2 regions of the Romboutsia sp. MSSM.1001216sp_RTP31141st1_G3_RTP31141_220114 genome follow, and region 2 is predicted to be linked to the other one. Evidence: a T-box and tRNA genes for the amino acid it is inferred to sense, from the RefSeq annotation. Region 2 holds a T-box; the other holds one or more tRNA genes.
The links. A T-box is a leader RNA that pairs with one kind of tRNA and senses whether it is charged. The one in region 2 lies ahead of pheS (phenylalanine--tRNA ligase subunit alpha), so its partner is inferred to be a tRNA-Phe.

Region 1 (14,620 bases), on a different contig from region 2:
AGCTGCAGGGATGGTAGGAATATCTCCTGTTGAATTAATTAAATATCTACATTATCCTTGGTTAATGTTAGCTTGTGGAATAATAGCTATAACATTTGGTATTCCAAACTTAAATAAAGTTAATAAAAGGAAAAAAGAAGTAGCTTAATGTAACTATAAAATTTTAGTTTCATATAATATAATAAAAGCAATACTGGAGGAGATTATGGCATTAGGTGACTATGATTTCTTAGTAGGAGTAGTATCGACTTTTATAATAACATCATCCTATGAAATATCAATATATACTATAAATCAAGCTCGATGTATAGTTAAATCATATAAGTATATGAAACATAATAATACTTAAAAAGTGAAGTTTTAAAACTTCACTTTTTTTACGCTTAAGGAAATTATGATATTTCAAAAATTAGTAGATAATTATTACAGTTAAGTAATACCAATCAGTTTAGCGAGTGTAAAAAATAAACTTAATATTTTTACATTCGTACAATAATAGTTAAATTAACTGAAATATCACATAAAGTTTATAATTAGCATAATTATAATAAATATTATTATGAGAAGGTGAAATATTATTTATGAATAGATACTATAGACAGATAGATTACAGCAAATTTGATAAAAATATGGAAGAGTTTGTAAATGAGAATCATATAAAAAGTGATACAGGCTATATTATAATTACATCTACTAAAGATAAACTTACCTATATATTAAAAAAAGTAGATTATAGATTTAAGGTACTGCACGTTTGGAGTAGCACTGTAGGAAAAAGCTCAACTCCTACAATAAAGGGTATATTTAAGTCAGGTATAAAGTATCCTGCTATAGGGGGAGAAAAAAGTTCAGCAAAATATGCAATGAATATAGTAGATGATTACTATTACCACTCAATACTATATGATCCTAAGGGACTTTATGTAATAGATGATAGACTTGGAGTAGCTATAAGTATGGGATGTATAAGATTAGCTACAGAAAATGCTAGATGGATGTATGATAATATACCTATTAATACTACTATAATAATAAAATAGTTATATAAAAATATAAATATCAAATAATAGTTATAAGAAATAAAAAGGAGATAATTTTATGATTAGCTTTGACCCTATTGAATGGATTGGATATTCAGCATCCTTATTTATAGTTATATCATTAACGATGACATCTATAGTAAAGCTTAGAATTATAAATTCTATAGGATGTTTTTTATTTGTAGTTTACGGATTATATGTAAAAGCATATCCTGTTGCCATATCTAATGCGCTTATAATTATTATAAATATATATAATTTATATAATATTTATAAATATAAAGTAAAAAATTAAATTACAAAATATTATTTAATAGCGTAGATATTTTATCTATGCTATTTTTTGTTAAAAGTAAATATTTTCTATATTAATAGATTAGATAAACTAAAATATTAAAAAGGTATAATATTTTAAATAACAATAGTGAGATAAAATATGTTTATTAACTAAGTAAATTGATATATTATATATAATAATAAAAATTATAATTAAAATAGAAAAGAGGACTAAATGTGAATAAAACAATAAGAGAGATTGATAAGGATATAAATAGATGTAAAAACTTAATTGAAGAAAATAACTATTTAGAAATAGTTATAGGATTAGAAGAACTAATAGATAAATATAATTCATGTATAGAAAATATAAAAAAATATGATGGTAGAGTATGGAATTACTCAAAATCTGATTTAGAAAAATTAATGAAAGAATTATTAGGATACAAAAAAGAATTAAGTATAAGAGAATATAAAAAGGAATTAACTAAATTAGTAGATTCTTCAATAGATTATATTAAAAATCATGATACACTAAATAAAATTAAAAAAATAAATCTTATAGAAGTAATAAGAGATCTTCATAATATAAGCAATGAAGATCTAGGTAAAGAAAAGCTTTGGGAAGAGTTAAGAATATATATAAGGTTAGCAAGTGATGAAGATATAGAAGTAGGGAGTAAGTTGATATCTATTATTAACTATGTATTAGATTTTGACAAAGCTAAAAACTTAGTTCAATAATTACAAATAAATTAAACTAAGATAATATATTAAAATAAATTTATACTTTAGAATTATCTGTATATGATACATTATACAAATCATTTCTACGATGCTTTAATAAAGGTAGTTGATTTCTTATTTTTTCAACATATGAAAAGTCGATATCTGCTATAAAGTAGCCCTCTTTTTCATCTAATCTATTTAATATTTCCCCAAATGGAGAAACTAAAATAGAGTTTCCATAAGATATATAAGAAGAATTATTGTTTCGGGAAGAAGAACATCCTATTGTATAAACTTGATTATCAACAGCTCTAGATTTAAATAGTAGCTCCCAATGAATAGGTCCTGTAGTCATGTTGAATGATGCAGGAACTATTATAGCCTTAGCGCCTTTATCAACCATTATTTTGCATATCTCAAAAAATCTAAAATCATAGCAAATACAAAGACCAATTTTTCCAAATTCAGTATCAAATACTGTAACATCATTTCCAGATGATAATGTATCAGATTCTAAAAATTTTTGGCCAGCATCTATAGAAATATCAAATAGATGTATTTTTCTATGTTTTGCTATCTTATTTCCACATCGATCAAAAACATAAGAAGTATTATATATTTTACTATTATCTTTTTCAGGAATGGATCCAGCTACCAAATATATATTATATTTTTTAGCTATATCAGATAAAATATTATAAAGATTTCCTCCTTCTACCTCACAATAAACAGGAAAATTCTTATTATCATAAGGACAGCAAAACATTTCTGGAAGTATAACTAAATCTATTTTAGATTTATTAATGGCTAAATTTATATATCTCTCTATAGTGGATATATTCTTTAATTTATTAGAATTAACATCTATTTGTATAACTAAAGTTTTTATAAAAATCACCTCAATTTAATTAAATCTAGTATAAGATATTTATATTTTAATAGTAGTTTATCTATACAAACATTGCATTAAAAAAATGAAAATATATGAAATCAACTTATAAAGTAACAAATAAAATAATGGACACATATTATATAAAGAATGAACATTGTCATCAAGGGGGATTTAAAATGGATTGTTTACAAATAAAAGAAGGAAAATCTTTAGTTAGAGTATTTCAGGCCGCTCCACAAATCGGTAAAGTAGACATTTATATTGATGGGGCACTTGTATTTAGCGGATTAGATTTTATGGAATTTACAGAGTATGTAGAGTTAGAAGAAGGAGAACATACAGTAGGTATATACTTATCTGGAACTACTGAAAATCCAGTTATAAATCAAATGCTTGAAGTAGATGAAGGGCAAATGTATACCGTAGCAGTGACAGGGAATATAGGGGATTTATCTTTATTAGTTATAAAAGACTATTCAGAAAAACAACCATCAAGCGAATATTCTACATTTAGAGTTATACATTTATCACCAAATGCACCAGCAGTAGATATACTAGTAAATGGAGAGACATTCTTTGAAGATATCGGATTTAGAGAGGGAACTAGTTATGTAGATGTAAACCCAGGAACGTATAATGTAAAATTAGTAGTAAGTGAAAGTAAAGATGTAGTTTTTCCGTTAAGGGTTAAATTAAATCCAGATAGAATATATACTATATATGCAATTGGTCAATTAGGTAGTTTAGGTGTTATACAATCAGTTGATGGGAATACTTATTTATGTAAAGAAGCTTAATTTATATTAAATACTAAAATATAAGAGAAGCATACCTTTGAACATATTAACAGTTTAATGGTATGCTTAATTTATAATTGATAGAATAAATTTAGTAATAAAAAATATAATAAATAATATCAAAATAAAAATATAATCTACAAAAAAATAATAAATAACAATAAATTTTGACATCATATTGTAGTTAATGTAATATATTGAGAGATAATAATATAGATAAAAATTATTATGGAATAATATACAGGGGTGAAGTAAATGAAAATAATGACAGTATTTGGGACTAGGCCTGAAGCCATAAAAATGGCACCTTTAGTTAAAGAGTTGGAGTCTAGAGATAATATAGAGTCTATAGTTTGTGTAACAGCACAACATAGAGAAATGTTAGATCAAGTACTAGACGTATTTAACATAAAGGTTAATTATGATTTAAATATTATGAAGTCAAATCAATCTTTGTCTCAAATAAGCACGAATATAATGAATGGGTTAGATAAAGTTATAAAAGAAGTAAAGCCAGATATAATACTTGTACATGGAGATACAACTACAACGTTTATATCATCCTTAGTTGCTTTTTATAATCAAGTTAAAGTAGGTCATGTAGAGGCAGGTTTAAGAACCTATAATAAATATTCTCCTTTTCCAGAAGAGTTAAATAGACAGTTAACATCTGTTATAGCTGATATACACTTTGCACCAACAGAAAAATCAAAGGATAATTTGATAAAAGAAGGAAAAAATCCTGAAAAAATATATATAACTGGAAATACTGCAATAGATGCATTAAAAACCACTATAGATAAGGAATACAAAAGTGAAATAACTGACAAAATAGGAAAAAACAGAATGATACTTTTAACATGCCACAGAAGAGAAAATCTAGGTAGCAATATGAAGAATATATTTAAAGCAGTAAATAAAATATCTATGGAATTTGATGATGTAGAAATAGTGTATCCAATACATTTTAATCCTCAAATAAGAGATTTAGTTAAAGAAGAATTCAAAGGTAATAAAAAGGTACATGTAATAGAACCTTTAAGTGTAGTTGAATTTCATAATTTATTAAATAAGTCATATCTAATACTAACAGATAGTGGAGGCATACAAGAAGAAGCTCCATTTCTTGGGAAGCCAGTTCTTGTATTGAGAGAAACTACCGAAAGACCAGAAGGGATTAAGGCTAAAACTTTAAAATTAGTAGGTACAAATGAAGAGAACATATATAAATACACAAAGGAATTACTAACTAACAAAAAATTATATAATGAGATGTCAAAGGCTTCAAATCCTTATGGAGATGGGCTTGCAAGCAAATACATTGTCGATATTATTGAAAAAATATATCAAAATTAAATTTAATCAGAAGAATGAATAAAAGAAAGTAGTGAAAATATGAATAGAATTTCCAAAAAGATAGATGGATATTTTTTAGGACTAATATTAGAGTTATTTATAATTACCATGTTATTTGTATTTGATATTAAATTTCAAACACAAAATTTAAGTTTTATAATGTTTTGTATAACATTTTTTACTATAATTATGACTTACACAGGGGGAATAATTATAGGGCTTATAGCAACATCAGTTTCTATATTTATATATGCAGCATATATATTTTATATAGATCTAACGAAAAATGTAGAAATAACATATATGTCTTATATATGGATGATATTTATGCCAATAATATCTTATACAACAGGAAAGTTTACAAATAGTATAAATAATCTTCAACAATCAAATCTTAAGCTAGAAAATGAATATAAAAATTTGGTTACTATACATGAGGATACAGGATTATTTAATATAAAAGCATTTTATATGAATCTAGAAAGAGAGATGAGTAAGGCTAAAAGGCATGAAACTCAATTATCTTTAATGCTTATAAACTTACCATACTATAAAGAAATAAAGAACATACTTGGGGAAGTTAAAACTAACAAACTAATGAAGGATATAAGCAATATAGTTGTAAAGTCTACAAGAATAGAAGATGAAAGATACACAATAGAAAATGATACTATAGCTATAATAATGCCAAATACAGATGAATTTGGTGCTAATATAGTAAAAGAAAGAATAAAAACAGGTATAGATGAACTTAGTCTAAGCTTGAAAAATAATAAAAATTACATAAATATAGACACAAAAATAGCAGCAGTAGAGTATAAAAAAAATATAAAGTCTCCTATTGAATATAAAACATATGTACAAGAGGAATTACAATATGATGTTTAAAAAAAAATTTATAATAGAAATAACTATTATAATTAGTATAATTTTAGCAAGTTCAAGTGGAATTTATAGTGAAAATAATAGCAATAAAAAATCTCTTATAGTTTATGAAACTAAAACTAAATTTAAGTCTAATGTTAATACAGTAAATCACCTTAATGAGCTACTATACGTATTTAATAATAAAGTGGACAATATTAATATAAATGATTATAAAAAAGGATGTTTAAACAATTATGACTATGTCTTTGTTATAAATATAAACAATAATATAGAGAATAAAATATTTTTAGAAGATATTAATAATTACAATAAACGTATATACTGGATAGGGGATAAAATTGCAAATTTACTAGAGTATAATAATAAATATTCAATAAAGTACATATATAAAAATAATAATATAACAAGATTAAACTATAAAGGAGACGATATAGTATTAGAAAATGAAAGTGATTACAACATAATACAACCAAGTAGTAAAAGTAATATTATTGCTACTATGAGTGATGGATATAACACATACCCATATATATTGCAAGATAAAAATTTGTATTATATATCTGATTGGAACATGTATGAATCTTATATATTTGAAGATACGTTAAATGATTTCTTTGAACGAACTTCTTTTGAAGAAAGTAAAATATTTGTAAAAATAGAAGATGTAAATCCTCTTAGTGACACAAAAAAATTAGAGGATTTAGCTAATTATTTATATGAAGAAAATATACCATTCATAATATCTTTAACACCTACTTATCGAGATAAGAGTATTAAAGAATTAATCACTCTAGATGAAAATTTTATAAATACTATAAAATATATGCAAGATAAAGGTGGTAGTGTTATATTAAATGGATACTATCATAATAGAAAAGAAAAATCAGATGAAGATGAGTATGAATTTTTTAATAAAGAGATATTAAATAGTAAAAGTGAAGATATAAATATATATATTAAAAATAGGTTATTAAGTGGACTAAGATTATGTATAGAAAATGATATATACCCATTGGGATTTGAAGCACAAAAATATGCTATGATTCAAGATGGGTATAAAGAAATCAAAAAATACATATCTACATATATGGGGAGATACCAAAATAATAGTGAAATTTTTAATATGAGTACATTTCCATATATAATAAAAGATAGTAAAAATTTTAATACACTAATACCGGAAAATTTAGGATATATAGCTAAAGATGACAAATTAGCGGTAGATAAAATAAAATATAATTATTATAAACTATCTATGGTAAGAGGTCATACTGGAGGATTTTTTTTCCATACTGATGTAGACACAAACTATTTAAAAGAGTGTATAGAATATCTTAAATCTAAAAATGTAAGCTTTTTAGATTTAAAAAAAGAAAACAACTATATAAATATAGATGATATAAAAATAGAATCAAATAACAAGAATATAATAACAAGTTATGATAAGTATAAATCTATAAGAAAACACAATGATTTAGTGTTTAATAAGTCTATAAATAAGTTAAATGATATAGTTGTAAAGTTTGTTGTTGTAGTATTGCTAATATTTATATTAATCTTTATAGTATTTAAGATTATAAATAGACGAAAGTTTACAAGGAGATAATTATGATAGGTTTAGTAGATTATATATTTTTAATTTCCTTATCATCTATATGGGCTATACTCTTAACAAATATAATACTAGCTATAAGTGGATATATATATTATTTAAAGAGTCTTAAATTTAAAGATGAAAAATTAAAAGAGTTCCCTTTTGTATCAATACTAGTACCAGCACATAATGAAGGCAAGGTAATTGGTAAAACTGTAGAATCTTTATTACTACTAGATTATCCTATAGATAAAATGGAACTTATCGTTATAAATGATAATTCTAGTGATAATTCCAAGGAAATATTAGAAAATATAAAAAATAGATATAGAAATTATAATTTTACCATCATAAATACGGATAATATAACAGGTGGTAAAGGAAAATCAAATGCACTAAATATAGGATATCAAATATCTAAGGGAGAATATATTGCAATATATGATGCTGACAATACACCAGAAAAAACTGCACTAAGATATTTGATACAGACCATAGTTAAAGATGAAAAACTAGGGGCTGTTATAGGAAAATTTAGAACTAGAAACAAGCATAAAAACATATTAACTAAGTTTATAAATATAGAAACTCTAAGTTTTCAATGGATAGCTCAAGCAGGTAGAAAACAATTATTAGGTCTTTGTACTATACCAGGCACTAATTTTGTACTTAGAAGAAGTACTATAGAAAAATTAGGAGGATGGGACACAAAGGCAATAGCAGAGGATACAGAAATAAGTTTTAGGATTTATAAAATGGGACAAAGAATAACATATGTCCCTCAATCAGTAACCTGGGAGCAAGAACCAGAAACTGTAAATGTATGGATAAAGCAACGAACAAGATGGGTAAAGGGAAATATATATGTATTAGTTAAGTATATTACTAATTTATTTAAGGGCAAACAAAATAGAGTGCTGTTTGATATACTATACTTCTTTTCAGTATATTTTCTATTTTTAACATCTGTTGTATTATCAGATATAATATTTATTTTAGGAATATTTAAAATAGTAACTATAAATATCCCATTTGATTTTTTTACTATATGGATACTATCATATATACTATTTGTAATACAGGTATCTATAACACTTAGTATGGAAAAGGGAGAGAGTAATTTAAGCAATATATTTTTAGTTGGGCTTATGTATTTTACATATTCTCAAATGTGGCTATTTGTTGCTATAAAAGGAATGGTTGGGTATTTTTCTGACGCTATACACAAAAGAGAAGTTAAGTGGTATAAAACCGAACGATTTTAGGAGAAAATAAAATGAGATTAATAGCAATAATGATATCATTAATTATTAGTTTTACAAGCTGTGATATAGTTTTTGCACAGCAAAATGTAAAAAATTACAAATTTAAAAATGACATAACTATGAATGGGGTTATAAGTAGTACTAATAAATATTTTGAAGTTCCTAAAAATGCTTTAGTTGAAAAAACTAAGATTAACTTAGTATTTACAAAAAGTGAACTATTAGATGTGAATTATTCTACAATAACAATAATTGTAAATGATGTGCCAATCCATTCAGAACGATTAGATGGAAATAAGGAATATAAAAAAGAAATAAATATAGATATACCAAAAGATTTAATAAAGACAGGTTATAATAAAGTAGAGATAAAAGCTTATAAAACTATTTCTGATAAGGTTTGTAGAGATGACTCAAATACAGCTAACTGGTTAGTAGTACATAAGGAATCAAATATAAGTGTATCCTATAATTATAAGCCAACATCTAATTTGATAAGCGAGTACAAAGATACTTATATAAATGAAAATGGAAGAAATGAATTAGAAACTAGTATATTAATACCAGATAATTATTCAAGTGAAGAATTAACTTCGGCTATGATACTTAGTAGTGGTTTTGGAGAAAAAATAATAAATGATAATGTTAATTTTGATATAAATCTATACTCTCAATTTAAAAACAAGGATAAAAATGTTATATATATAGGCAATAAAAGTAATACTTCAAGTGAAATACTTAATTTATTAACTGCAAAAGAAAAAGAAGATTTGGATAAAAATTGTATTATAAAAAATACAAATTCAATATTTGATAAAAATAAAAAAATGCTTATCATAATATCCAATAATGAAGAACTACTTAAAAAAGCTAGCAAACTTATAAATAGTAAAGATTTAATAAATGAATTAAACAAAGATAGCATAATTATAAATGAAGGTACGGATGTAGATGACATATATAATTATAAAAATAAAAATAGATTGAATTTTAAAGATTTAGGTTATGATAATATTACATTGAAAGGACCATTTACACAAGAATCAATAATAGATATAAGTATACCTAAAAGTAAAGAAGTTAAAGAAGGTAGTAAAATAAATTTAAATATTAGATATGGTGAGAATTTAGATTTTGAAAGATCTTTAGTAACTATATATGTAAATAATATACCTATAGGAAGCAAGAAACTAACAAAGGAAAATGCCAATAATGATACCGTAGAGCTTAACCTTCCAAAAGAAACTTTAAATCAAAATTATTATCAAATCAAAATTGTATTTAATTTAGAACTATTAGATTTAGCTTGTGTAACTAGAGATACTGATAACCCATTTGCATATATATCAAATGAATCATATATAGAATTTGATTACAATGATACCAATAATTTAACTATGAAAAATTATCCGTATCCATTTGTTAAGGATGATAAAGTTAATGATACAGTAGTTGTAGTACCCGATAAATTAGACTCAACAGCATTAACGCAAATAGGTAGTATAATATCCTATATAGGTCATAGTATTAAATATAACAATGGAGATATAAGATTTATAAAATCAAGTGATTTAAAATCAGATGATAAAAAAAGTAATTTAATAATAATAGGAACTCCAACTAATAATTTAACTATAAAAGATGTTAATAAATATCTAAATTTAAAATTTAATAAAGATTATTTAGGATTTGAAAGCAACGAAAAGATAAAATTCATAGGAGATTATTCAAAACAACTATCATCTATACAACTTACAAAATCGCCATATAATAAAGATAAGGGTATGATGGTTATTGCATCAACAGAAATGAAGGATTTAGCATTAAGTACTAGATATTTAAATGATTTAGATCTCACAAAGTCATTAAAAGGCGATACTATAGTAATTGATAGAGAAGGAAATATAAAAGATTTAAATTATAAGTTAGATGATGTAGATGAAAATAAAGAGACTAAAGAAGTAAATAAACTAGATAATAAAAGTAAACAGTTTATAATAGTTGCATCAGTATTACTTTTAATGGTTATATCAGCAACAGTTTTATTAGCTTTAAAATATAAAAAATAATATATAAATATAAAATACTAAGCTTTATAACTAATGCTTAGTATTTTATATTTAAAAAAGATAGGAGAGCTATGAGAAAAAAAATATTAATAATAATTACTTCATTAGTAATACTAAGCGTTATTTTTGCTATTAAAAGTACTAACAAAAATAATACTATAACAGAAAAGATAAAATCTGTTAACTTATCAACTGATTATGAAATAGAACAAGCTTTAAAGGATATAGATGATTTGAAAGTGAATACTGTTAATGTACCTATAGTTATAGAAATACCAGATTTAGACTCAAATAATATGAAAATAAATTCTTATAGTAAAGAAAAAGCCATAAGATTAATAAAAATACTGAAATCAAAAGGTATAAATATTATATTAGAAGCATATCCGTGGATAGCTAATGGAAGTAAATATGAAACTGATTATAACCCCGTAAATAAGGAAAAATTCTTTGAAGATTGGAAAAATATATTAAATATTTTAATTAAGGATATAGCAAATAAGTACGATGTAGATATAATGATTATAGCATCAAATTTCTCAAAGTTAGAGATGTATGAAGATAACTGGTGTGATATAGTTAATTTTGTTAAAGGGCGATTTAAGGGAGAAGTAACATATAAGACTACATGGTGGTATACAGCTAGTTGGGATAGAAAGAGTAATGAGGATTATTACAAAAAATTAAATAATAAAATATTTTCTAAAGTAGATTTTATATCTATAGCAGCTTATTTTGAACTTAGTGATAAAAAAGAAAATACAGTAAAAGAATTAGTAAATGCTTTAAACTCTACTACTATATATAATAGAAATCAAAATGTGGTCGAAGAAATATATAGATTCTATGAAAAATATAATAAGCCTATCTACTTTGCTGAATTAGGATTTCCTAAAAAAGATAATGCAGCAACACATCCATGGAATAGTGAAGTGTCCAATGTAGAAAATGGAAAAGAACAAGCTAGATGTTTTAACGCTTATAAAATTGTATTTGAAGATAAAGACTACATAAAAGGATTTTCTATATTTGCAGTAGGAAAAAAGGGAAAAGATAAAAATTTTTATCCATCAAAGGAAAGTATAGAAATTATATCTAAATGGTATTACTAATCTGAATAGAGTTTCAATAAAAAATATATTTAGATAGGAAATGAAATAAATGACAGAAAAAGAATATGAAAAATTATTAAATATAGATACTTTAGGAGAAGAATTATGGAGTGAAAAAGTAAGGCATTATCATCCATATCAAGCTACATCATATGAATGTTTAGACGAATTGTTTAAAATATACAGCTTAAATGAAGATGATTTTATAGTTGATTTTGGATGTGGGAAAGGTAGGCTAAACTTTTATATAAATTATAGATTTAATTCTAATGTAGTTGGAATAGAAATGGAGGAAAAGTATTATAAAGAATGTATTAAAAATAAAGAAGCGTATGTAAGTGAACATAAGAAAGGTAAAGAAAAAATAGAATTTAAATGTTGCTATGCACAAGATTATGAAATAAAAAGTAAAGATAATAGCTTTTATTTTTTTAATCCATTTTCAGTACAGATATTTAGGAAGATAGTAGAAAATATATTAGATTCAGTATATAAAAGTGAAAGGTATATTGAGTTAATATTGTATTATCCTAGTGATGATTATATATATTATATAGAAAATGAGACACCATTTATGCTAAAAGAAGAAATACAGTTAGAAAAGTTATATAAGAAAGATGTTAATGAAAGATTCTTAGTTTATAATATACCATATTATGCATAATATAATGAGATTAAAAGATACTATATAAAATAGAAATAAGTATTTGAAATGCTCATTTCTATTTTATATAGTTTTTGAAATAAAAGGAAAAAATATAAAAATTATTGAAAAATGTAAAAATTTATGATATATTAATAAATATAAGAGATAAAAATCATTGGAGAGGTGTCCGAGTGGTTTAAGGAGCTGGTCTTGAAAACCAGTGATGCTTAACGGCACCGTGGGTTCGAATCCCACCCTCTCCGCCATATGCCCAGATAGCTCAGTCGGTAGAGCAGGGGACTGAAAATCCCCGTGTCGGTGGTTCGATTCCGCCTCTGGGCACCAGTAAGGCATCTAGAATATAGATGCTTTTTTATAAATTTTAAATTAATTATAAATCTACTGATAGATACTTAAATTAAAAATAATGACTATGTACTTTAGATATTATATATGAAATTTTTATTGGAAATTAAAACGCATAAATCCATTAATTTGGATTTATGCGTTTTTTAATACATTTATTACTAAGCCACAATTGGTTTAAAGTATGCATTAAAAAAAACATAGGTGGAAATCTAATAAAAAGAAAAGAAAGGGATGTTTATATGAGAAAAGTAAATAACAGTAAAAGAATATTAGATGAAAATCCACAGTTAACTGATTTAGTTAATCATGCACAAACATATACAGATATAAGAAATGCTATAGAAAATGAAAATGAATCAGTTAGTAAGAAAATACATTATAAACAAAAGCCTAAAGCTTTGACATATGATGAAATGCAACCATATAATACAAAATATAAATAAAATTAAAATAAAAATAGAAAGGAGATATACTTAATAAAGTTAAGTATAAATTAGTATGGAAGAATTCGTAAAAATAATAAATGACGAAGAGTTTAACTCTAAAATAGAAAATGGATCAGGGATAGCTGTAGTAGATTTTTTTGCTACTTGGTGTGGCCCATGTAAGATGTTGGCACCAGTTTTTGAGGAAGCTGCAAAGGATGTAGGAAATAAAGCTAGCTTTAGTAAAGTAGATATAGACCAATGTTTAGAATTAGCTAGAAAATATGGTGTAAGTACTGTACCTACAGTTATGATATTTAAAGATGGAAAGCCAGTTGATAAGATGGTAGGTTTTATGCCAAAACAACAAATAATAGAAAAGATAAATTCTAATTTTTAATATTTAAATATATAAAGTAGAAGAAGTGAATAATATAGGGTTGTAACAATGTGCCAATATAAGTCATAAAATATATTAAGGGAATTCCCTTAATATATTTTATGGAGTTGAGAAGATTGGCAAATAAATTAGACAAGACTGTAAAGAAAGTAACAAAGCCAGTTGGAGATATAGGTAAAGAAGTTATAAATGGCGTAGGAAATGTTGCTAAAGAAGCTGTTGGCGGAACTTTAAATGTAGGAAAAGAAGCTATTAAAACAGGATATAATGTAGGAAAAGAAACATTAAATACTGGAAAGAATGTAGGTAAAGCATTAAAGGATAGTATAAAAAAATAGGTAGTATTTTATAATAATAAAATTTATAAATTACTAAATTAAAGTTTTAAAAATAAGTATGAATAAGAAAAGCTATAAAATATAGACTTAAATATATATTTTATAGCTTTTCTTATTATATTTAATTAAATAGTTATTATATAGTTTATGTAAAAATAAATATACAAATGATAAATGAAAATAAATATCAATAAGTATTGACTATCAATAATCAAAGTACTATTATTTAAGTATAGAAGTATGAGAGGTGAAATATTGTGAACTTAGTAATAGTTGGAGGTAATGAAAAGTTAAAAAAAGATTACATAAATTTAGCAAAAGAAAAAGGTCATAAAACTAAAGTTTACTTGAACATGTCAAGTAAGTTAAATAAATCAATCGGAAGTCCAGATGCTCTTGTAATATTCACATCAGTAGTATCTCA
Region 2 (18,324 bases):
ATTTTATATATCCCATAAATTTCCCCTTTTGTTTCAATTCCTCATCTTTCGTTTTTAATCTATTTAACCTTATATTTATTATAAATACATCTATAACAAAGTACCATTCCTACTATCATAAATGGAGATAGTATAGCAATAACTATACTTCCTACCATAGAGCCAAGTAATGGTATCAATAAAAATGATAATCCATATGAAATCCACATAATTCCATTTGCCCTATTATATGCTTTTATATTACTTATTTCTTCTGATTTAACTGTAGTCCCTGCCCAAAAGTGCATAGGAGTTTTTCTTTTAAATGAATATATTCCTATTCCTACAAAAATTAAAACTGCAGGCATTATTGATATAGCTATTACTATATCATCTTTTTGAGTATAGCTTGTTTGGCTAGACTTAAAATTGTTGCATTTAACCGAATTTGTGCTACTTTTTAAATTATACTTTTTTATTAATTGATTATATGTTTCTATTGTTTTATTACTATCTTTATCATTGTATATTAAGGTTTTATTACTTGTTGTGATTTTTATATATGGTTTGCTATTACGATACACATATAGCTTCCCCTTTTCATCTCCGTCTATTTGGAAAGTTCCCCTTAAATATGTTTCTGTGCTAGTGCCTTTTATTTTATTTCCTATAGGAATGTCATCTAATAGCTCTACTGCTTTAATATCCTTTATATATATGTTATCTATTTTTATCCTTATTTTATCTTCTTCAAAATGCATTTTATGAGGACTATAGTCTATATTAAAAAATATAATTAAACCTATAATTACAACTATCATTATCCCAAAGACTATCTTTTCATATTTATTAGAAAACATAATATACCCCCTTATATAAGTAAAGATATATAAGTTAACATGTTAAAGCCAACTTATATATCTTTTATATACATTACTTCATATATAACCCCTCTAGCTTCATATCTTCATTATAAGTGATTGTAAACTGTGCTTTCCCATTATCAAATTCCACAACTTCTACTACAGTAACTAAATCTTCATTACCTATTAATTCTTCTTTGTTAATAGATTTAAATTTACCTAGTTTATCTATCATAGGTTGTAATGATTCTTTTAATTGCTCTGCACTTATTTTAGCTTTCAAATTATCGCTCATTTTATCTACAACTTTATCATATTCTTCATCGCAAAGCATATTAACTATTCCTTGAACATCTTTTTTTAAAACTTCTTCATCATAAACATCACTTAACTTTGAAGTAGTACATCCCCCTAGTACAACTCCTGTTAAAAATACTAATAATAGCATTTTTATTTTTTTCATAACACATCCCCCTTATTTTATTAGTATTGCAATATTTTTCGTTTGGTAGTTTATTTAATTTTATTATAATTCCTAATACATTTGATAATCAAATAAATATACATAGGATACAATAGATTATACTTATATTACATTTTAAATCTCTTTTTCTATTAATAAAAATTTATTACGAGCAAAAAAATAGGGGCATATACCCCTATCAAATTATTTATTATTTAATAAAGAATTTAAATATAATCCTAAAATTCTTTCCCTATATTAACAAAAAACTATTTTTCGAACGATATTTAAATATATCCTGTAGCATAAATTTACTTATATACATAAATATTAATTGCTTTTACATAATAAGTCATTCAATACCTCAAAATCATTTCCAGCTATAACTAACACATCTTGAGGAAGAATTTGAGTAGATCCATTTGGAATCAATACTTCCTTGTTACGCTTTATCATTACGATAAGTATATCCTCTGGTATATTTGAATCCATTATAGCTTTATTTGCAATGCCACTATTATTTTGAACCGTTATTTCTAATAAATTTGTACCTATCTCTTCCCTGTAATCATTGAATGTCTTTAATACTGGAGACTTATCATCAATTAAGTCGAGCTTTTTAGCTACTGTAGGTAAAAGTGTACCTTGTATCGCAACAGAGAACAAAGCAACAAAAAATACTATATGGAAAATATCACTTTCAACAGGAACTCCATAAGTTACTGCATATATTGCAAAAACTATTGAAGCAGCACCTCTAAGACCTACCCAAGATACAAAAGCTTGTTGCTTTAAAGGAATTTTAAACCAACTTAGTATGCTAAAAATTGCTATTGGTCTTGCTATACAAATCATAAATATAGATATAGAAATACCTTTTATCATTACAGAAGGTATTTGCGATGGGAATGATAGCAGTCCTAATATGAAAAATAACATTATTTGCATAATCCATGAAATTCCATCAAAAAATTGGAACATACTTTTTTTATGTGGTATCTTACTGTTACCTATCATAATACCAGTCATATATACAGATAAATATCCATTTCCACCAAAATGCTCACTTAAAGCATAAGATAGTACTGCTATTCCCATAACAAATATAGGATAAAATCCATCTATTTCAAACTTGGTATTTCTTAATAAATAAATTGTAAGCTTACCTAATAAAACAGCCGATAAAATTCCAACTACAACTTGATTTAAAAGCATTGGTATTATGGTATCATATCCTTTATCTGCCATTAATCCTAAAATAATTATAGTCAACATATATGCTAAAGGGTCATTGCTTCCACTTTCAATCTCTAATATTGAAGCAATAGATCCCTTTAAGTTTAACTTTTGAGAACGTAATATTGCGAAAACTGATGCCGCATCTGTAGATGCAACTATCGATCCTATAAGTAATCCTTCTAATAAAGAAGTATCAAATACCTTAAAGCAAAATATTCCTGTTAAACCAGCAGTTATAACAACACCTACTGTTGATAGAAGTATTGATGGAACAGCAACTGGTTTTGCCATATCCCAACTAGTACCAAATCCTCCATAGAACATTATAAAAACTAATCCTATAGAACATATCTGTCTTGTTAATTCATAGTTATCAAAATATATTCCAACAATACCATCAGATCCAGTCAACATTCCTAATCCTATAAAAATTAGAAGAATTGGGACTCCAAATTTATATAAAATTTTACTTGATGTTATACATATTAATAGAACTAATGAACACATAATCATTAAGTTTATCAAATAATTATTACCTCCTTTATTATAATTAATTAAGTTTAGTGAATTTTAATTTAAGGTTTTAGAATTTTTATAGGCAGGATTTTAAATAATACTGGAATTATATTTAAAAACTTTATTTTTTATCTTACTGTTGTTATATAATTATTTTATGTTAAATTTATTCTTTTATGTTAGGTTAGATTTCTTATCCTTAAGTTTAAAATAACATAAAATTCTATACTTTGTATATGTTTTTTGTGTTAAATATTTGTTAAAAAAATATTCTAATTTTCTACTATTATTTTAAGATATTTTATTTAACAAAAAAGATAGTAATTGATTACTATCTTTTTTATAATTTATTAAATTGTTTAAATCAATATAATTTACACTTTATAACTAAAAAATATCAATTCCTTTTTTCTTGTAAAATGTAATAGAGAAAAATATAGTTAAAAATTCTGCTATCGGTATAGCTAACCATATACCATTTACACCTATAATTTTAGGTAATATAACTATTGTTGCTACAACAAATATAAGCGACCTAAATCCAGATATTATTGCAGATATATGACCATTTCCTATAGCAGTAAAATAACCCGACATAAATATATTAATTCCAATTAATAAAAATCCATATGAAAATAGCTTTATACCCTCAGTTGCTATATTGTATACTTCTATATCTTTTGTAAATAATCCTATTATGTCTTTTCCTAAAAACATTGATATTATAAATATAACAATCGAACTCCATCCGATAGTTACAAAGCTATGTTTTAAACTTTCTTTTACTTTTTCTTTATTTTTAGCTCCAAAATTATAACTAATCATTGGAGATATTCCAACTGCGATTCCAAAGTACACCGCTATAAAGAAGTAATACATGTAGATTATAATAGACATTGCTGCTATACCATTTTCTCCACTAAATACTAATATACTTTTATTAAATAAAAATGTAGTTATACCTGTTGATAATTCTGTAAACATCTCAGAGCTTCCATTATAACAAGAATTAAATAAGGCTATAAAGTTAGCCTTAGGTTTTATAAACGTTAAATTAGATTTACTTCCAACAAAGTATATTAATCCTATTATTCCTGATATAGTTATTGATATGTATGTTCCTAGCCCAGCTCCTAAGATTCCCATATTAAATATAACTATAAATAAAAAATCAAAAACTATATTAAGAATTAAACCTAAACTAGACATAATAAGTGCTACTTTGGGGCTACCATCTACCCGAGCATAATATTCAAAATATAGCTTAAACATCATAGGAATAGTCATTAATACAGTTACTAATCCATAAGTTTTTGCATAAGGTAGTAATCTTTCTGTTGTCCCTAAAAACATTAAAATTGGTTCTAGAAATATTGTACTTAATATAGTAAATACTATTCCTATAACTAATAATACTAATGTTATAAAAGAAAATAGTTGATTTGCTCCTTCTTCATCTTTTTCCCCCATTTTTATACCAACTAAGGCTCCTGAACCCGTTGCTAACATTACTGCTATACCAAATACAATACATGTTATTGGTATAACAATATTTATTGATGCTAATGCATCTGAATTTACAAATCTAGATACAAAAAATCCATCTATAGTTGTATAAAATGATAAAAATATCATTGTTGTAATTGAAGGCAATAAATACCTTAAAAATTCTTTATAACTTTGCTTTTTTGAAAATACAGCTTCCATTTAATTTCCTTTCTTTTTTACTATTTATATTTCTTGACATTAATAATTGTGAAGGATATAGTAACTATATTGTCAATACAAAAATTCCAATAAAAATATAAATATTTGGGGTGATATTATGAATATGAAGTTTACAGTTGGAGAGCTCGCTAAACTACATGGTATAAGTAAACAAACATTGATTTATTATGATAATATTGATTTATTCAAGCCTAATATTGTAGATAAAAATAATGGACATAGATACTATACTTCTGACCAATTAGAAGTATTAGATAGTATATTGCTTTTAAGAGAAATTGGAATCTCTATAAAAGATATAAAGAATTTTTTAATCAAAAGAGATGATAATAAAGCTTTAGCCCTTTTAAAAAATCAGAAACTTAAATTAAATCAACAATTGAAAAGTATACAAAAAACTATAAAAAGGTTAGAAAATAAAATAGATATAATAGAAAATTTAGACCTCCAAGAAAATGAAATCTTATTTAGTGAAATGGATTTAGAATATCTTGTTATTGAAAAAGTTGATTTTCCTTTTCAACTTTTACAAACAGACATAGCTCTTAAGAAATTGCTTAAAACTGCCAATGAAAAAAATTATCCCTACAACTATCAGTTAGGTACTATTATTTCACGCGAAAATTTATTTTCAAAACAATACACATCGGCTTCTTACGTTTTTTTGCCTCTTTATAAACACTTTAAAAGTAAAGATGTTATTGAAAAAACTAAAAGTATTTATGCTGTAACCTTGCACAAAGGTGAATATTGTGAGATTGGAAAAACATATGATAATTTAATAGATACTATAGTTAAAAATAATTACGAAATAATAGGTCCATCCTTTGAGTATTGTATATTAGATAGTTTAACTTCTTATACTTCAAAAGATTATATAACTAAAATTACAATTCCTGTAAGACGCCTTTAAATTTCATTTAGTTATGTAACTAATATGCTATTAGATATTATTTAATAAATTATTACAATTTAAAAGAGTAACAAATGCTTATTATAACTTAGCCTTTGTTACTCTTTTTGTATTATTTTTTATTTTTAAAATTAACCTTTGTTACATTATCCCTCTTAACTTTAGGTGCTAATTTTCCTTCTTTTAATCCTAATAATGACTCTATTTCATCAGGATAAAGACTTAATCCACAACTTGCTAAGTTATCCACTAAAGTAGCACCACTCATAATACCACTTTCAAGTATCATATCCACAGATTTTCTAAGTAAAACTGGACTTGTTGCTTTTATATTAGCATCTAATGGTTCCTTCTTGCTCCAACCTTGCTTATCCATTTGGTTCATTAAGTACATATATTTCTTATAATTAATAACGCCTAGCTGGTATCCTCTTAATATCATAGCCCATATTGGAACTATCCATTTTGCTTTTAATTCTACAAAATCCTCTATCTCATTAACATCTTTTAAATCTGGTAAGAATGTTTCTTCTGGCAATAAAAATGCACACGCAAATTCATCTTTTGAGAATTTTTTAGCTTGTATCCCCGCTTCAACACTAACCATGTATGCTAATTCATAAGCTAAGTCATAGTTTCTTGTAGTCGCTGATTTTTTATCATTTCCTAAAGATACTATATATCTAGTATTTTTATCAGTTGTTTGTTTTTGCGTAAACGCTAGTGCTCCTTTTGTATTTACATTAGTGTCTGTTACTATTATCCCATTATACTCTAACACGCTTAACACATTTCCTATAGGTCCATCACCTAATTCAAAATGTCTTCTTACTTTTGTTGCTAATGTCTCTATATCATCGTTTCTATTTAAGTTAGTTGGTATGTTCATTTCTGGGAATTGTATATATCCTTCTATAAAAGATAATATTTTATGTGCCATTACTAACTTTTCTTTGTATGAAATTTCTTCTACTCTAGGTATTCTCGATTCTGGCTTTATATGAGTACTATCAACTACAACTTTAATGTTATCCATTTGGAAGAAGTATTCTTTTGGAAACCTTAAAGCATTTGCTAATTTCATTTCATTTTCTGGAGTTGGCTTGTACTTTTCCTCTTCAAAAGCAATTATATCTTTTTTATTTATATTTATTTCTTTAGCTAGCATATCTATAGTTTTTCCTCTATACATTCTAGCTATTTTTAATCTTTTACCATTAAAAACTTTTTTTCTGCTCATAATATCCGTCTCTCTTTCAAGTTTATTTTATATATACAAAAGTTAAATTAATAAATTTTATGCAAATCTATATTAGCCATACATAATAAAAATATTTTATATTGGCTAAGTTATACGAATTTACTAAATTTAATTTATACTAAACTTTATATTATATATATTTAAAAATGCTCTGGATACTAATACCCAGAGCATTATTCAACTTTTATACTGTTGATAATATTATCATATTTATTAATTATAGTCAATTTATGTATATTATATCTCTATAGTCCTAGCTCATCACTTATTCCTTGCATTGCCTCTAGTGATAGTTGTGCAAATTCAGCAAATGGAATGCCTAATTCTTCTATGCTTCTCATTGCATCCCTGTTTGCTCCTGCTGCAAATTTAAGTTCTTTCATACGCTTAGTTATAGACTTTACTTTTACACTAGATAATTTCTTATCTGGATAAACTAAAGCTATGGCTGTTATAAATCCAGTTATTGGATCTGCTGCATATATAGCTTTATCAATTGTGCTTATTCTTTTTGTTCCATTATCTTCATTATGAGCTTTTATTGCTTGATATATGTAATCATTTCCAAAACCTTCATTTTTAAGTAATTCGATAGTTTTGATCCCATGCAATTTAGATTCTTCTGGATTATTTTTATAATCTAACATATCTGAATCTAAATCATGTAGTAATCCTGCTAATGCCCAGTCATCAGATTTTTCTGGTTCTAGTTTATTTCCTAAAGCTTTCATTACAGCTTCTACTGCATATGAGTGCTTTATTAGATGTTCAGATTTTAAATATTTATTTACTAATCCTACTGCTTGTTCTCTCATTTCCCAATACCTCCTATATAAATATTAAATCTATTATAATTTTTTAAGTAAATATATTTGATATTGTTGATAATACATATACTTACTATACAAATTTAATTTATTCTACTCCCTTGTAATAATGACCTGCACTTACACCTTTAGCATCTAATTCATTATAAAGTTTTGTAGCTTTACTTCCTAATTTGTAGTTGTTACTTAATACTTCTTGATATGCCTCTATTACCTTCTTAACAGTTTGACTATCTTCTAATGTAAAATCTAATCTAAATGTATTTATACCTATTTCATTTAGTTCGTATAAGTTATCTAACATACAAGTAACATTTGTATTATATATAGTTGTTCTACAGAATAGATCTTGTGATAATCTAAACTCTTCCCCTTTAGAGTTTCTTAGTGCATATGTGCTTTGGCTACATTTAGCAACTCTTTTATCTTTTTTGCAATCTCGAACTACTACTCCCATTGGACAGTATTCTGTTATCATAAGTGTAGTATATCCATAAACCACAGATTCTATATTAATATCTGTATATTTTATTGTTTCTCTTATTTCATTTATGTTTAATTCCTGAGATATACAAAGATTAGTTGCACCTATTTCTTTAAAGTAATTTATAGTTTCACTATTGAATGCATTTAAGTAGTAATCTATATTTAGCTCTTTACCTTTAAAATAATCTATAGCTCCCCATATACCTACTTGTATAGAATTTACTCCTATATTTTTAGCTTTTTCTAATTGCTTGTATTCCTTGCCTCTTATTATTCTAGGAGCTGAATATATAACATTTATATTATATTTTAGTCCAGCTTTTATAGCTTCTTCTAATGTTTTAGTATCTTCATAATATATTTTATCTATACCGCACTCAAGTGCACTTTGTAATTGTTCTAAATTTTTAACTTTAACAGATAAATTACTTACCGTATCTCGATTAAATTTAATTGGATTATATGATAATCTTCTATTTTTAAAATCTCTATTTTTTATCTTAACCCTTTCTTTGTCTAAAAGTTCTATACAATCTCTTCTCATCTGATTTAGTATACTTATTGGTAAACTTACGTTATCATCTAATTCTATATTTACACTATCCATTTCATAAGGAGTATTACCTAATTTCCTAAGCTGAGTTTCTATTTTTTCCTCACTTAAAGCTACTTTCATAGCCTTTTCAACTACTTTATCTCCTTCTATTGTGGCAGTATTTCCTTTTTTATCAGCTAATGTAAGTATTGGTTTTTTATCTAGCTTAACACTTATATATGAATCTATCATGTTTTTAACAAATTCTTTATCTTGAGTAAATGTAGCTTGTACTCTATCCATAAGTTCGCTATCTGATGTTTTAAATACTATTTGGTTTCTTTTAGCTTCACCTATAAAATCGAGTTCTATTATCTCTCCTTTATATCCTATAGTATCTATCTCACCATTTTTGATAATTCTTCCTATAGTTCCACCACCAAGATTTATTCCATCGCCTTTTTTAAGTGTATTTTCAAGTCTTATCTTTAATCTTTTAGCTTTTTTATTGTAATCTAATACCTTACCTACATATAATCCTTGATTGTTTGGAAGTTGTGAATTCATTACATCTGCGCCAACTTCTCCTAAAATAAGTCCTTTTGTAAATTTTCTATTAAATATAGTGTATAAATCACTTATTGTTTCATCTGAAACATTCACTTTTTTAGTTTGTAAGTATTCATCTATAGTTTTTCTATAACTCTCTATAACAGTAGCTACATACTCAGGTCTTTTCATACGACCTTCTATCTTAAGAGAATGAACTCCTGCATCTATTATTTTATCTATTTCTTCTATTGTGCTTAAATCTCTTGGACTTAATAAATAGTCTCCATTGCTATTTACTACTTCTCCAGTATAAACATCTAAAAGTTCATATCTTTGTCTACATGGTTGGGCACATCTTCCTCTATTTCCTGATCTGTTACCTATCATAGAACTCATTAAACATTGTCCAGAATAGCATACACACAGTGCTCCATGAACAAATACTTCTATATCTGCTTTACAGTTATCACATATATATTTTATTTCATCTACTTTAACTTCTCTTGCTAGTACTACTCTATCAAATCCAGCTTTTTCTAGATATCTAACATCTTCTAAAGAATGTGCTACCATTTGTGTACTTGCATGTATTTCAAAATCAGGTAACTCCTTTTTAATAATTCTAGCTATACCTATATCTTGAAGTATAACTGCATCTACATCTATGTCGTATAGATATTTAGCGTACTTTAAAAAATCTTCTATTTCATTTTGTTTTATTAATGTATTAGCCGTTACAAAAACTTGTACTCCTCTTATGTGAGCATATTTTACTGCTTCTCTTAATTCTTCTCTATCAAAATTATTTGCTGATGCTCTAGCACTAAATTCTTTTCCTCCTAGATAAACTGCATTTGCACCATTTTGAACAGCTGCTTTTAACGCTTCAAAGGAACCAACGGGTGCTAATAATTCTATGTCTTTCATACTTCTCCTCCTATACGTAATATTTTTTCTATATTTATAATGTCCCTAAGTTTTAAAATTAAAACCTTCAGGTCCCCCTGAAGGTTTAATTTTAAATATAAGTAAACTTATTTCATTGCTCTAAGATATTTTAATTCATTTTCTATTTCAATTTTTTCTAATTGTAATTTATATGCATCATTTTGGAATTTAGAAGAAAGTTGTTCTGCAACATTAGCTTTTTCTTCTGCCATTTCAACAGATGATTTAAGCTCTTTTATTTCATTTTTTAAATCTTCAACTTCTTGTTTAGATAAATTAGTGCCATTTTTTAGTTGCTCTATTTCTTTCTTTTGTTCCTCTATTAACTTATTAAGTTCTTCTATCTTAGATATATGGTTCTTATTTTCTTTATCTTTGTTTTCTAAGTGGTATTCAAGCTCTTTTATTTCAAGCTTATATTCTTCCCCACTATTTCCAACTTTTTTCTTTAATTCTTCATTTTCTTTTTCTACTTTTTCTAGTGCATCTGCACAATCAAACAATTCATCTGTTATATTTATAGCTGCTAATATAGCTACTTGAGATGAGCTTAATCTTTTATTAGCCTCACCTATTTTATTCATTTCTGTATCTACAAATGCTGCTACACTTATCATATGTTTTTCAGATTTTTCTCCAACCATAGGATACTCTGCACCATGTATCTTAACGGTAACTTTGTTCATACTAATATCCCCCTTGTATTAGTTAGATCTTAGTGTTGCACCTAATTTTTCACTTAACTCATTTAATATTTTATCGTGTACTTTTGCCACATCTTCATCAGTTAAAGTTTTCTCTATACTTCTATATGTTATAGAGTATGCTATAGACTTGTATCCTTCTTCTATTTGAGCACCTTTATATACGTCAAATAATTTGTAGCTTTCAACTAATCCACCTGCATTAGCTTTTATTATATCTTCTATTTCTTTAACATATACTTCATCCTTAACTAATAAAGCTATATCTCTTGATGTAGATGGATACTTAGGTAATGGAGTATAAGTTTTTTCTGTTGATGTATTTTCAAATACAGATTCTACATTCATTTCACAAACATAAACTCTTTGTCCTAAGTTATAATTTTCTATTACGTCTGGATGTAATTCTCCAAATGTACCTATGCATTCTCCATTAAACATAACTTTAGCACATCTTCCTGGATGGAATGTTGGGTTAGTTTTTTCTGGTTCTATTTCATATCCTTTGAACCCTACATTATTTAGTACACTTTCTACAACACCTTTTATAGAGAAGAAATCTACATCTTTTCCATACATTCCTATACAATATTTCTTCGTTTCTACTGGTAATCCTTCTTGTGGTGTAAATGTATTTCCACATTCAAATGCTGATACTTCTTCAACTTTATGAGCTACATTTGTAGATAATACTTCTAACATATTAGGTATTAGTGTAGTTCTCATAACTGAAGTTTCCTCACCTAATGGATTCATTAGTTTTACAAAGTTTCTTCTAGAGTCTTCAGATGATAAATTTATTCTATCAACACCTCTTGGGCTTACAAATGAATATGTTAATATTTCATTTAAGCCTGCTGCTATTGAACTAGATACTATCTTATCTGTGAACTTTTGTTTATCAGTTTTTACACCTGCTGTAGCATTTCCTTCTAAAGTAGCTGTTGGTATATTTTCATATCCGTATATTCTAGCTATTTCTTCTAATATATCTGCATCTTCAGCTATATCTAGTCTAAAGCTTGGAACTTCTAATTCTAATTTTTCAGAAGATATTAGGTTACATTTAAACTCTAATCTTTCTAATATGCTTATGAATTGGTCCATTGGTACGTTAACACCTAATAATTTGTTTATTCTCACAGGGTTAACAGTTATCTTTTGAACTTCTTCTTTTACTGGATAGTAGTCAAGCATTCCGTTAAGAACTCTACCACATCCTAATTCTTCTATTAATTGACAAGCTCTATTTACAGCAGTCTCTGCTAAATTAACATCTATACCTTTTTCGAATCTTGATGAAGCTTCTGTTCTAAGTCCTAATTTTTTAGATGTAGCTCTTATACTTTCTTTTGCAAAGCTTGCACCTTCAAGGAATATTGATGTAGTTGTATCTTTAACCTCAGAATTTTCTCCACCCATTATTCCCGCTAAGTCTAAAGTTTTTTCTTCATTTCCTATAACTAACATATCTGATGTTAATTCTCTTTCAACACCATCTAATGTAGTAAACTTTTCACCTTGCTCAGCTAATTTAACTGTCATTTTATTGTATTTTATATCTTCTAAGTCAAATGCGTGAAGTGGTTGACCTAGCTCTAACATAACATAGTTAGTTATATCTACTATGTTGTTTATTGGTCTCATTCCAGCTTCTATAAGTCTTCTTTGCATCCAGTATGGAGATGGCCCAACTTTAACGTCTTTTACAACTTTTCCACAATATCTCTTACATAAATCTGTTTGAATATCTATTTCAAATTGCATTTCTTCATCAGAACCATTTACTTTTATTTCTGGGAATTTTAATTCTTTTCCTACGGTAACAGCAGCCTCTCTTGCAAGCCCTATTATAGATCTACAATCTGGTCTATTAGAAGTTATTTCAAATTCTATTAATGCATCGTTTATTCCTAAAACTTCTCTAACATCTTTTCCTAATTCAAAAGATTCTTCATGGTCTAATATATATATCCCATCTTTTTTATGTTCTTCAACGTATTGAGAAGGTATAGTTAATTCCTCTGCACCACAGAACATCCCTTCTGATAATACTCCTCTTAACTTACCTTTCTTTATTTTGAAATCTCCAGGTAATACTGCACCTATTCTAGCAACTGGTACATAGTCTCCTACTTTTATGTTAGTTGCATTAGTTACTATTTGAAGTATTTGTCCATCAGCTACTTCAACTTTTGTTACTTTTAATCTATCTGCATCTGGATGTTGTTCTATTTCAAGTATTTTACATACTTCAACTCCATTTGTTTCTTTTCCAAAGAACTCTACTTTCTCAACTTTTGATCCTGTCATAGTCATCATATCAGCGAATTCTTGTGTATCTAAATCTATATCAACGTAATCTCTTAACCATTTTAAAGGTACTAACATCTTAAATCCTCCTAATTAAAATTGATTTAAAAATCTCATATCATTTTCAAATAATAGTCTTATATCATCTATTTCATACTTAAGCATTGTTATTCTATCAAGTCCCATACCAAACGCAAATCCACTATAAATTTCTGGATCTATTCCACAGTTTCTAAGTACATTTGGATGAACCATACCTGCTCCTAGTATTTCTATCCAACCTTCACCTTTACACATTGGACATCCTGCTCCTTCACATTTAAAGCAAGTAACGTCTACTTCTGCACTCGGCTCTGTGAATGGGAAGTTGTGTGGTCTAAACTTAGTTTTTGTATGCTCACCAAATAACTTCTTAACGAACATATCTAAAGTTCCTTTTAATTGTGCCATTGTTACATCTTTACCAACTACAAGCCCTTCAACTTGATGGAACATTGGTGAATGTGTAGCATCTGGAGCATCAAATCTGAAACATCTTCCTGGAGATATTATTTTTATTGGTAACTCTTGACTCTTCATTGTTCTAACTTGAACTGGTGAAGTTTGAGTTCTAAGTAATAACTCTTCATTTATATAGAAAGTATCACTCATATCTCTAGATGGATGATCTTTTGGTGCATTTAATGCATCAAAGTTATTTTCTATAGTTTCAACTTCTGGACCTTCTGCTATAGAGAATCCCATTCCTATAAATATTTCATTTACTTCATCTATTATTTGAGATATTGGATGCTTTTTACCAACTTTAACTGGTCTTGATGGCATAGTTACATCTATAACTTCTTCTGCTAATTTTCTTTGTTTTTCTGCTAACTTTAACTCTTCTTTCTTTGAAGATATAGCACCTTCTATAGCCGCTCTAACTTCATTAGCAACTTTACCTATTACAGGTCTTTCTTCTGCTGATAATTTACCCATTTCTTTTAGGATTGATGTTATCTCACCTTTTTTACCCATGTACTTTACTCTTAAACTTTCAACAGCTTCTATACTAGAAGTATCTTTAATTTCATTTAATGCAGCTTCTTGTAAATTAAGTAATTTTTCTTGCATTATATTAATTCACCCTTTCGCAGTTTTTTGTATAAAAAAAGTCCTTCATCCCTATCTAGGGACGAAAGACTATTATTCGCGGTACCACCCTAGTAGCTTAATAATTAATAAATTATTAAACCACCTCTAATAAACTTAACGCGTTTTAACGTTAAAGCCTACTGTAATTTCAGCTTTAATACTCCAGAGGGAACTTCTTTTGAATACTTAGAAAGTACTCACAGCCTACGGTACTTATCTCTGTACTAAGTTAATTCAAAATACTTTTCTCTTTCATAGTATTTGATAATATTGTTTTTGCGTTTAATTATATCATACTATGTATAATGTTTACAAGGTGTTACACTAAGTATTTCTTTATTTCGTACATTAATATTGCAGAGCTTATAGCTGCATTTAATGATTCTGCATTACCATATATAGGTATTTTGACCAACATATCAGATTTTGATACTAGTTCATCATTTATTCCATTGGCCTCATTCCCTATTACTAAAGCTGTCTTGTAATTATATTCAACTGTGTTGTAGTAATTGTTTGTATTTAAATAGCTTGATACTATATCAAAATTCTTTAATTTTAAAATTCTTAGAGCTTCTTCTTGAGTAGCATGTATTATATTCATATCAAATATAGAACCCATAGTAGATCTTATAACCTTTGGATTGTATATATCTACACATCCTTTTAATGCAATTATTGCATCTACGCCTGCAGCATCTGCTGTTCTTATTATTGTCCCCATATTACCTGGATCCTGTATTCTATCTAATATTAATACAAATTTATGCTCATCTTTTAAATAATCTTCTATATTTCTTTGTTTAAAGTTTACTACTCCTAAAATTCCTTGAGTGTTTTCCGTATCTATTAATTCATTGAATATTTTGTTAGTAGTTTTATAAATTTTTATATTATTAGTTTTTAGAGTATCTAAAAATTTAAGATGTTCTTCTTTATTTTCAAAATCTTCATTTATAAATACATAATCTAGACTAGCCTTACATTCTATTGCAAGAGTTAATATTCTATATCCCTCTATTATAAATTTAGATTCTTTATTTCTATTTTTAGTTTTAAGTAGTGATTTCGTATATTTTACTTTATTATTGTCTTTAGCTGTTATTATTGTAGGCATTATTACTTTCTCCTAATAAATTCTTCATTTTCTGATGCTATATTACTTATATGGCTATTTTGACCTATTACAACTAAAATACTACCTGCTTTTAATTCTTCATCTGGAGCTGGAGTAACATTTATGCTCTTACCTGTTTTTATAGCTAATACAGTTATCTCAAACCTAGCTCTTAAGTTTAATTCAACCAAAGTCTTTCCTACCCAACTATTTGGTGTTACTATCTCTACTATTGAGTAATCTGGATCTAATTCTATATGATCTAGTATATTATCAGAAACTAAGTTATGTGCAACTCTAACACCCATATCTCTTTCTGGGAATACTACTCTATCTGCTCCTATTTTATATTGAACTTTAGCTTGTAGCTCATCTTTTGCCTTACATACTATATGAGGTACACCCATTTCTTTTGCTATAAGTGTAGCCATTATAGATGCTCTTATATCCGAACCGATGGCAACTATTGCAACATCAAAGTTACCTAGCCCTAAAGATCTTAATGATTGCTCATCTGTTACATCTACTATAGCAGCATGAGTTACTTTATCTGCTATATTTTGTATAATTTCTTCACTTTTATCTATAGCCATTACTTGATGACCTAAAAGATGCATAGTTGTAGCAACTGATGCTCCAAATCTTCCACAACCTATAACTATATATTGCTTCATTTCCTTCGTCCTCTCCACACTTAAATTTTTCTTTACTATAAGTAAAGGTTATATTATCCAACTATTATCTTCCCTTCAGGATATCTTATAGGAGGATTTTTCTTTGTTTTTCTAGACATTATCGCCATAAATATTGTAAGAGATCCAACTCTTCCCATAAACATAAATAGCATTATAAATATCTTTCCTAATGTACTTAAATTAGGACTTCCACCTAGACTTAATCCAACTGTAGCAAATGCTGATACTACTTCAAAACCTGCTTCTATTAAGCTAAAGCTTGGGTCAGTTATAGTTATAATTATAGTTCCAGATAAAACAACGATTATACCTATAAGAAATATTCCTAATGATTTTCTAACTATTGATGTTCCAATTCTTCTTTCCCCTACTTCTATGTCTTCTTTTCCAAGTATAAATGATTTAACAGTTAGAACTAAAGTAGCTATAGTCGTAACCTTTACACCACCACCTGTAGATGCAGGAGCTGCACCAATAAACATTAGTATTATCATTATAAATAAACTATTCTCATGCATTGCTGTTAAATTGACTGTGTTGAATCCTGCTGTTCTAGTTGTTACCGATTGGAAGAACGATGCAAGCACTTTTCCACCAAATCCTAACTTTCCTATTGTTTTAGGATTGTTGTATTCTAATACTAAAATAAGTGACGTACCTACTAATATTAATGCCACTGTTGTAATTAATACTATTTTAGAATGTAAATTTAGTTTAGATAATTTTCTATTTTTTATTATATCTAAAATTACAGGGAATCCTAATCCCCCAAATATTATAAGTAATGAAATTGTAACACTTACTGTAAAGTTATTTACATAGTATGTTAATGATGTAAATTTACCTGAAACTGGCCCCATTAAATCAAATCCTGCATTACAAAAAGCTGAGATAGCATGGAATATACTATACCAAGTTCCTTTTAATATTCCAAATTGAGGTATAAATACTGTTGATAAAATTAATGCTCCTATACCTTCTATGGTAAATGTCATTAATAATACATACCTTGTTAACTTAACTAATCCTGATAAATCAAATTGATTCAAAGACTCTTGAATTAATAGTCTTTCTTTTAGATTTATTCTTTTTTTGGTTATAAGTGCAAATAGCGTGGTTATTGTCATAAATCCTAAACCACCAATTTGAATAAGTAGTATTATTACTACGTGTCCAAACCCATTCCAATAAGTTGCTGTATCTGCCATTATTAAACCTGTTACACATACAGCTGATGTTGAAGTAAATAAGGCATCTATAAATCCGATGCTTTCTCCGCTTTGTGTTGCTATAGGCAGATTTAGTAGAAGCGCTCCAATTAATATAACACTAGCAAACCCTAATACCATTACTTGAGTTGGCTGCATTTTATTTATAAGAGCAAAAAATCGCTTAAATATGGTGTTCATCTATATTTATGCCTCCTTCTCACTTTATAGCTAATAAGTTTTTTCTCATTAGACACATGCTTCTTTTCAATTATTACTATATTATATTCCAAAACCTATATAAAAACAATAAAGGATATGTAAATTAGCCTATTTAAAATATTCACAATTTATAGGCTTCCTTTACATATTTTTAACAAAACGTATTCAGATTATATAATTTTTTATTTTTTATAGAGTATAAAATCTATAATTTTATGGATATAAAAAAAGCCTTTGAATTTTATTCAAAGGCTTTTTATAAACTTAACTATTTAATTAAGCTAATTTTGACTTAGCAACTTCTACTAATTTAGCGAATCCTTGAGGATCGTTTATAGCCATTTCAGATAACATCTTTCTGTTAACTTCAACACCTGCTAATTTTAATCCGTTCATGAATCTTGAGTATGATAATCCATGAGCTCTAGTTCCAGCATTTATTCTTTGTATCCAAAGTTTTCTGAAGTCTCTCTTCTTTAACTTTCTTCCTATATATGCGTTCTTTAACGCCTTCATTACGAATGTATTAGCTGGTCTGTATAACTTGCTTCTAGATCCTCTGAATCCTTTTGCAAGCTTTAATATTTTCTTATGCTTTTTACGAGCGTTCATTGCTTTTTT

Region 1: it has a tRNA-Phe gene. The T-box ahead of pheS (phenylalanine--tRNA ligase subunit alpha) is inferred to sense a tRNA for this amino acid. The anticodon was not compared.

The regions. Positions count from the first base shown of each region.
Region 1 is NZ_JBCIUO010000003.1:194,432-209,051, reverse strand. Features, by position in the region: gene ABCP60_RS07910 (Na+/H+ antiporter NhaC family protein) at 1-148, shown strand, start outside; gene ABCP60_RS07905 (hypothetical protein) at 206-349, shown strand; gene ABCP60_RS07900 (L,D-transpeptidase) at 582-1,040, shown strand; gene ABCP60_RS07895 (YgjV family protein) at 1,099-1,335, shown strand; gene ABCP60_RS07890 (hypothetical protein) at 1,554-2,060, shown strand; gene ABCP60_RS07885 (carbon-nitrogen hydrolase family protein) at 2,101-2,943, opposite strand; gene ABCP60_RS07880 (DUF4397 domain-containing protein) at 3,114-3,734, shown strand; gene wecB (UDP-N-acetylglucosamine 2-epimerase (non-hydrolyzing)) at 3,990-5,090, shown strand; gene ABCP60_RS07870 (diguanylate cyclase) at 5,130-5,978, shown strand; gene ABCP60_RS07865 (DUF2334 domain-containing protein) at 5,968-7,584, shown strand; gene ABCP60_RS07860 (glycosyltransferase) at 7,587-8,837, shown strand; gene ABCP60_RS07855 (cellulose biosynthesis cyclic di-GMP-binding regulatory protein BcsB) at 8,849-10,906, shown strand; gene ABCP60_RS07850 (cellulase family glycosylhydrolase) at 10,978-12,018, shown strand; gene ABCP60_RS07845 (methyltransferase) at 12,068-12,682, shown strand; tRNA gene ABCP60_RS07840 (tRNA-Ser) at 12,842-12,930, shown strand; tRNA gene ABCP60_RS07835 (tRNA-Phe) at 12,934-13,009, shown strand; gene ABCP60_RS07830 (hypothetical protein) at 13,273-13,476, shown strand; gene trxA (thioredoxin) at 13,532-13,858, shown strand; gene ABCP60_RS07820 (hypothetical protein) at 13,975-14,196, shown strand; gene ABCP60_RS07815 (DUF2325 domain-containing protein) at 14,454-14,620, shown strand, end outside.
Region 2 is NZ_JBCIUO010000005.1:104,456-122,779, forward strand. Features, by position in the region: gene ABCP60_RS09655 (GNAT family N-acetyltransferase) at 1-16, opposite strand, end outside; gene ABCP60_RS09660 (hypothetical protein) at 60-839, opposite strand; gene ABCP60_RS09665 (DUF3887 domain-containing protein) at 913-1,305, opposite strand; gene ABCP60_RS09670 (potassium/proton antiporter) at 1,636-3,069, opposite strand; gene ABCP60_RS09675 (MATE family efflux transporter) at 3,448-4,767, opposite strand; gene ABCP60_RS09680 (MerR family transcriptional regulator) at 4,886-5,701, shown strand; gene ABCP60_RS09685 (XRE family transcriptional regulator) at 5,814-6,941, opposite strand; gene ABCP60_RS09690 (HD domain-containing protein) at 7,208-7,777, opposite strand; gene ABCP60_RS09695 (U32 family peptidase) at 7,878-10,289, opposite strand; gene zapA (cell division protein ZapA) at 10,397-10,996, opposite strand; gene pheT (phenylalanine--tRNA ligase subunit beta) at 11,015-13,405, opposite strand; gene pheS (phenylalanine--tRNA ligase subunit alpha) at 13,421-14,440, opposite strand; T-box leader at 14,495-14,726, opposite strand; gene ABCP60_RS09715 (RNA methyltransferase) at 14,781-15,578, opposite strand; gene ABCP60_RS09720 (TrkA family potassium uptake protein) at 15,581-16,252, opposite strand; gene ABCP60_RS09725 (TrkH family potassium uptake protein) at 16,306-17,682, opposite strand; gene rplT (50S ribosomal protein L20) at 17,980-18,324, opposite strand, start outside.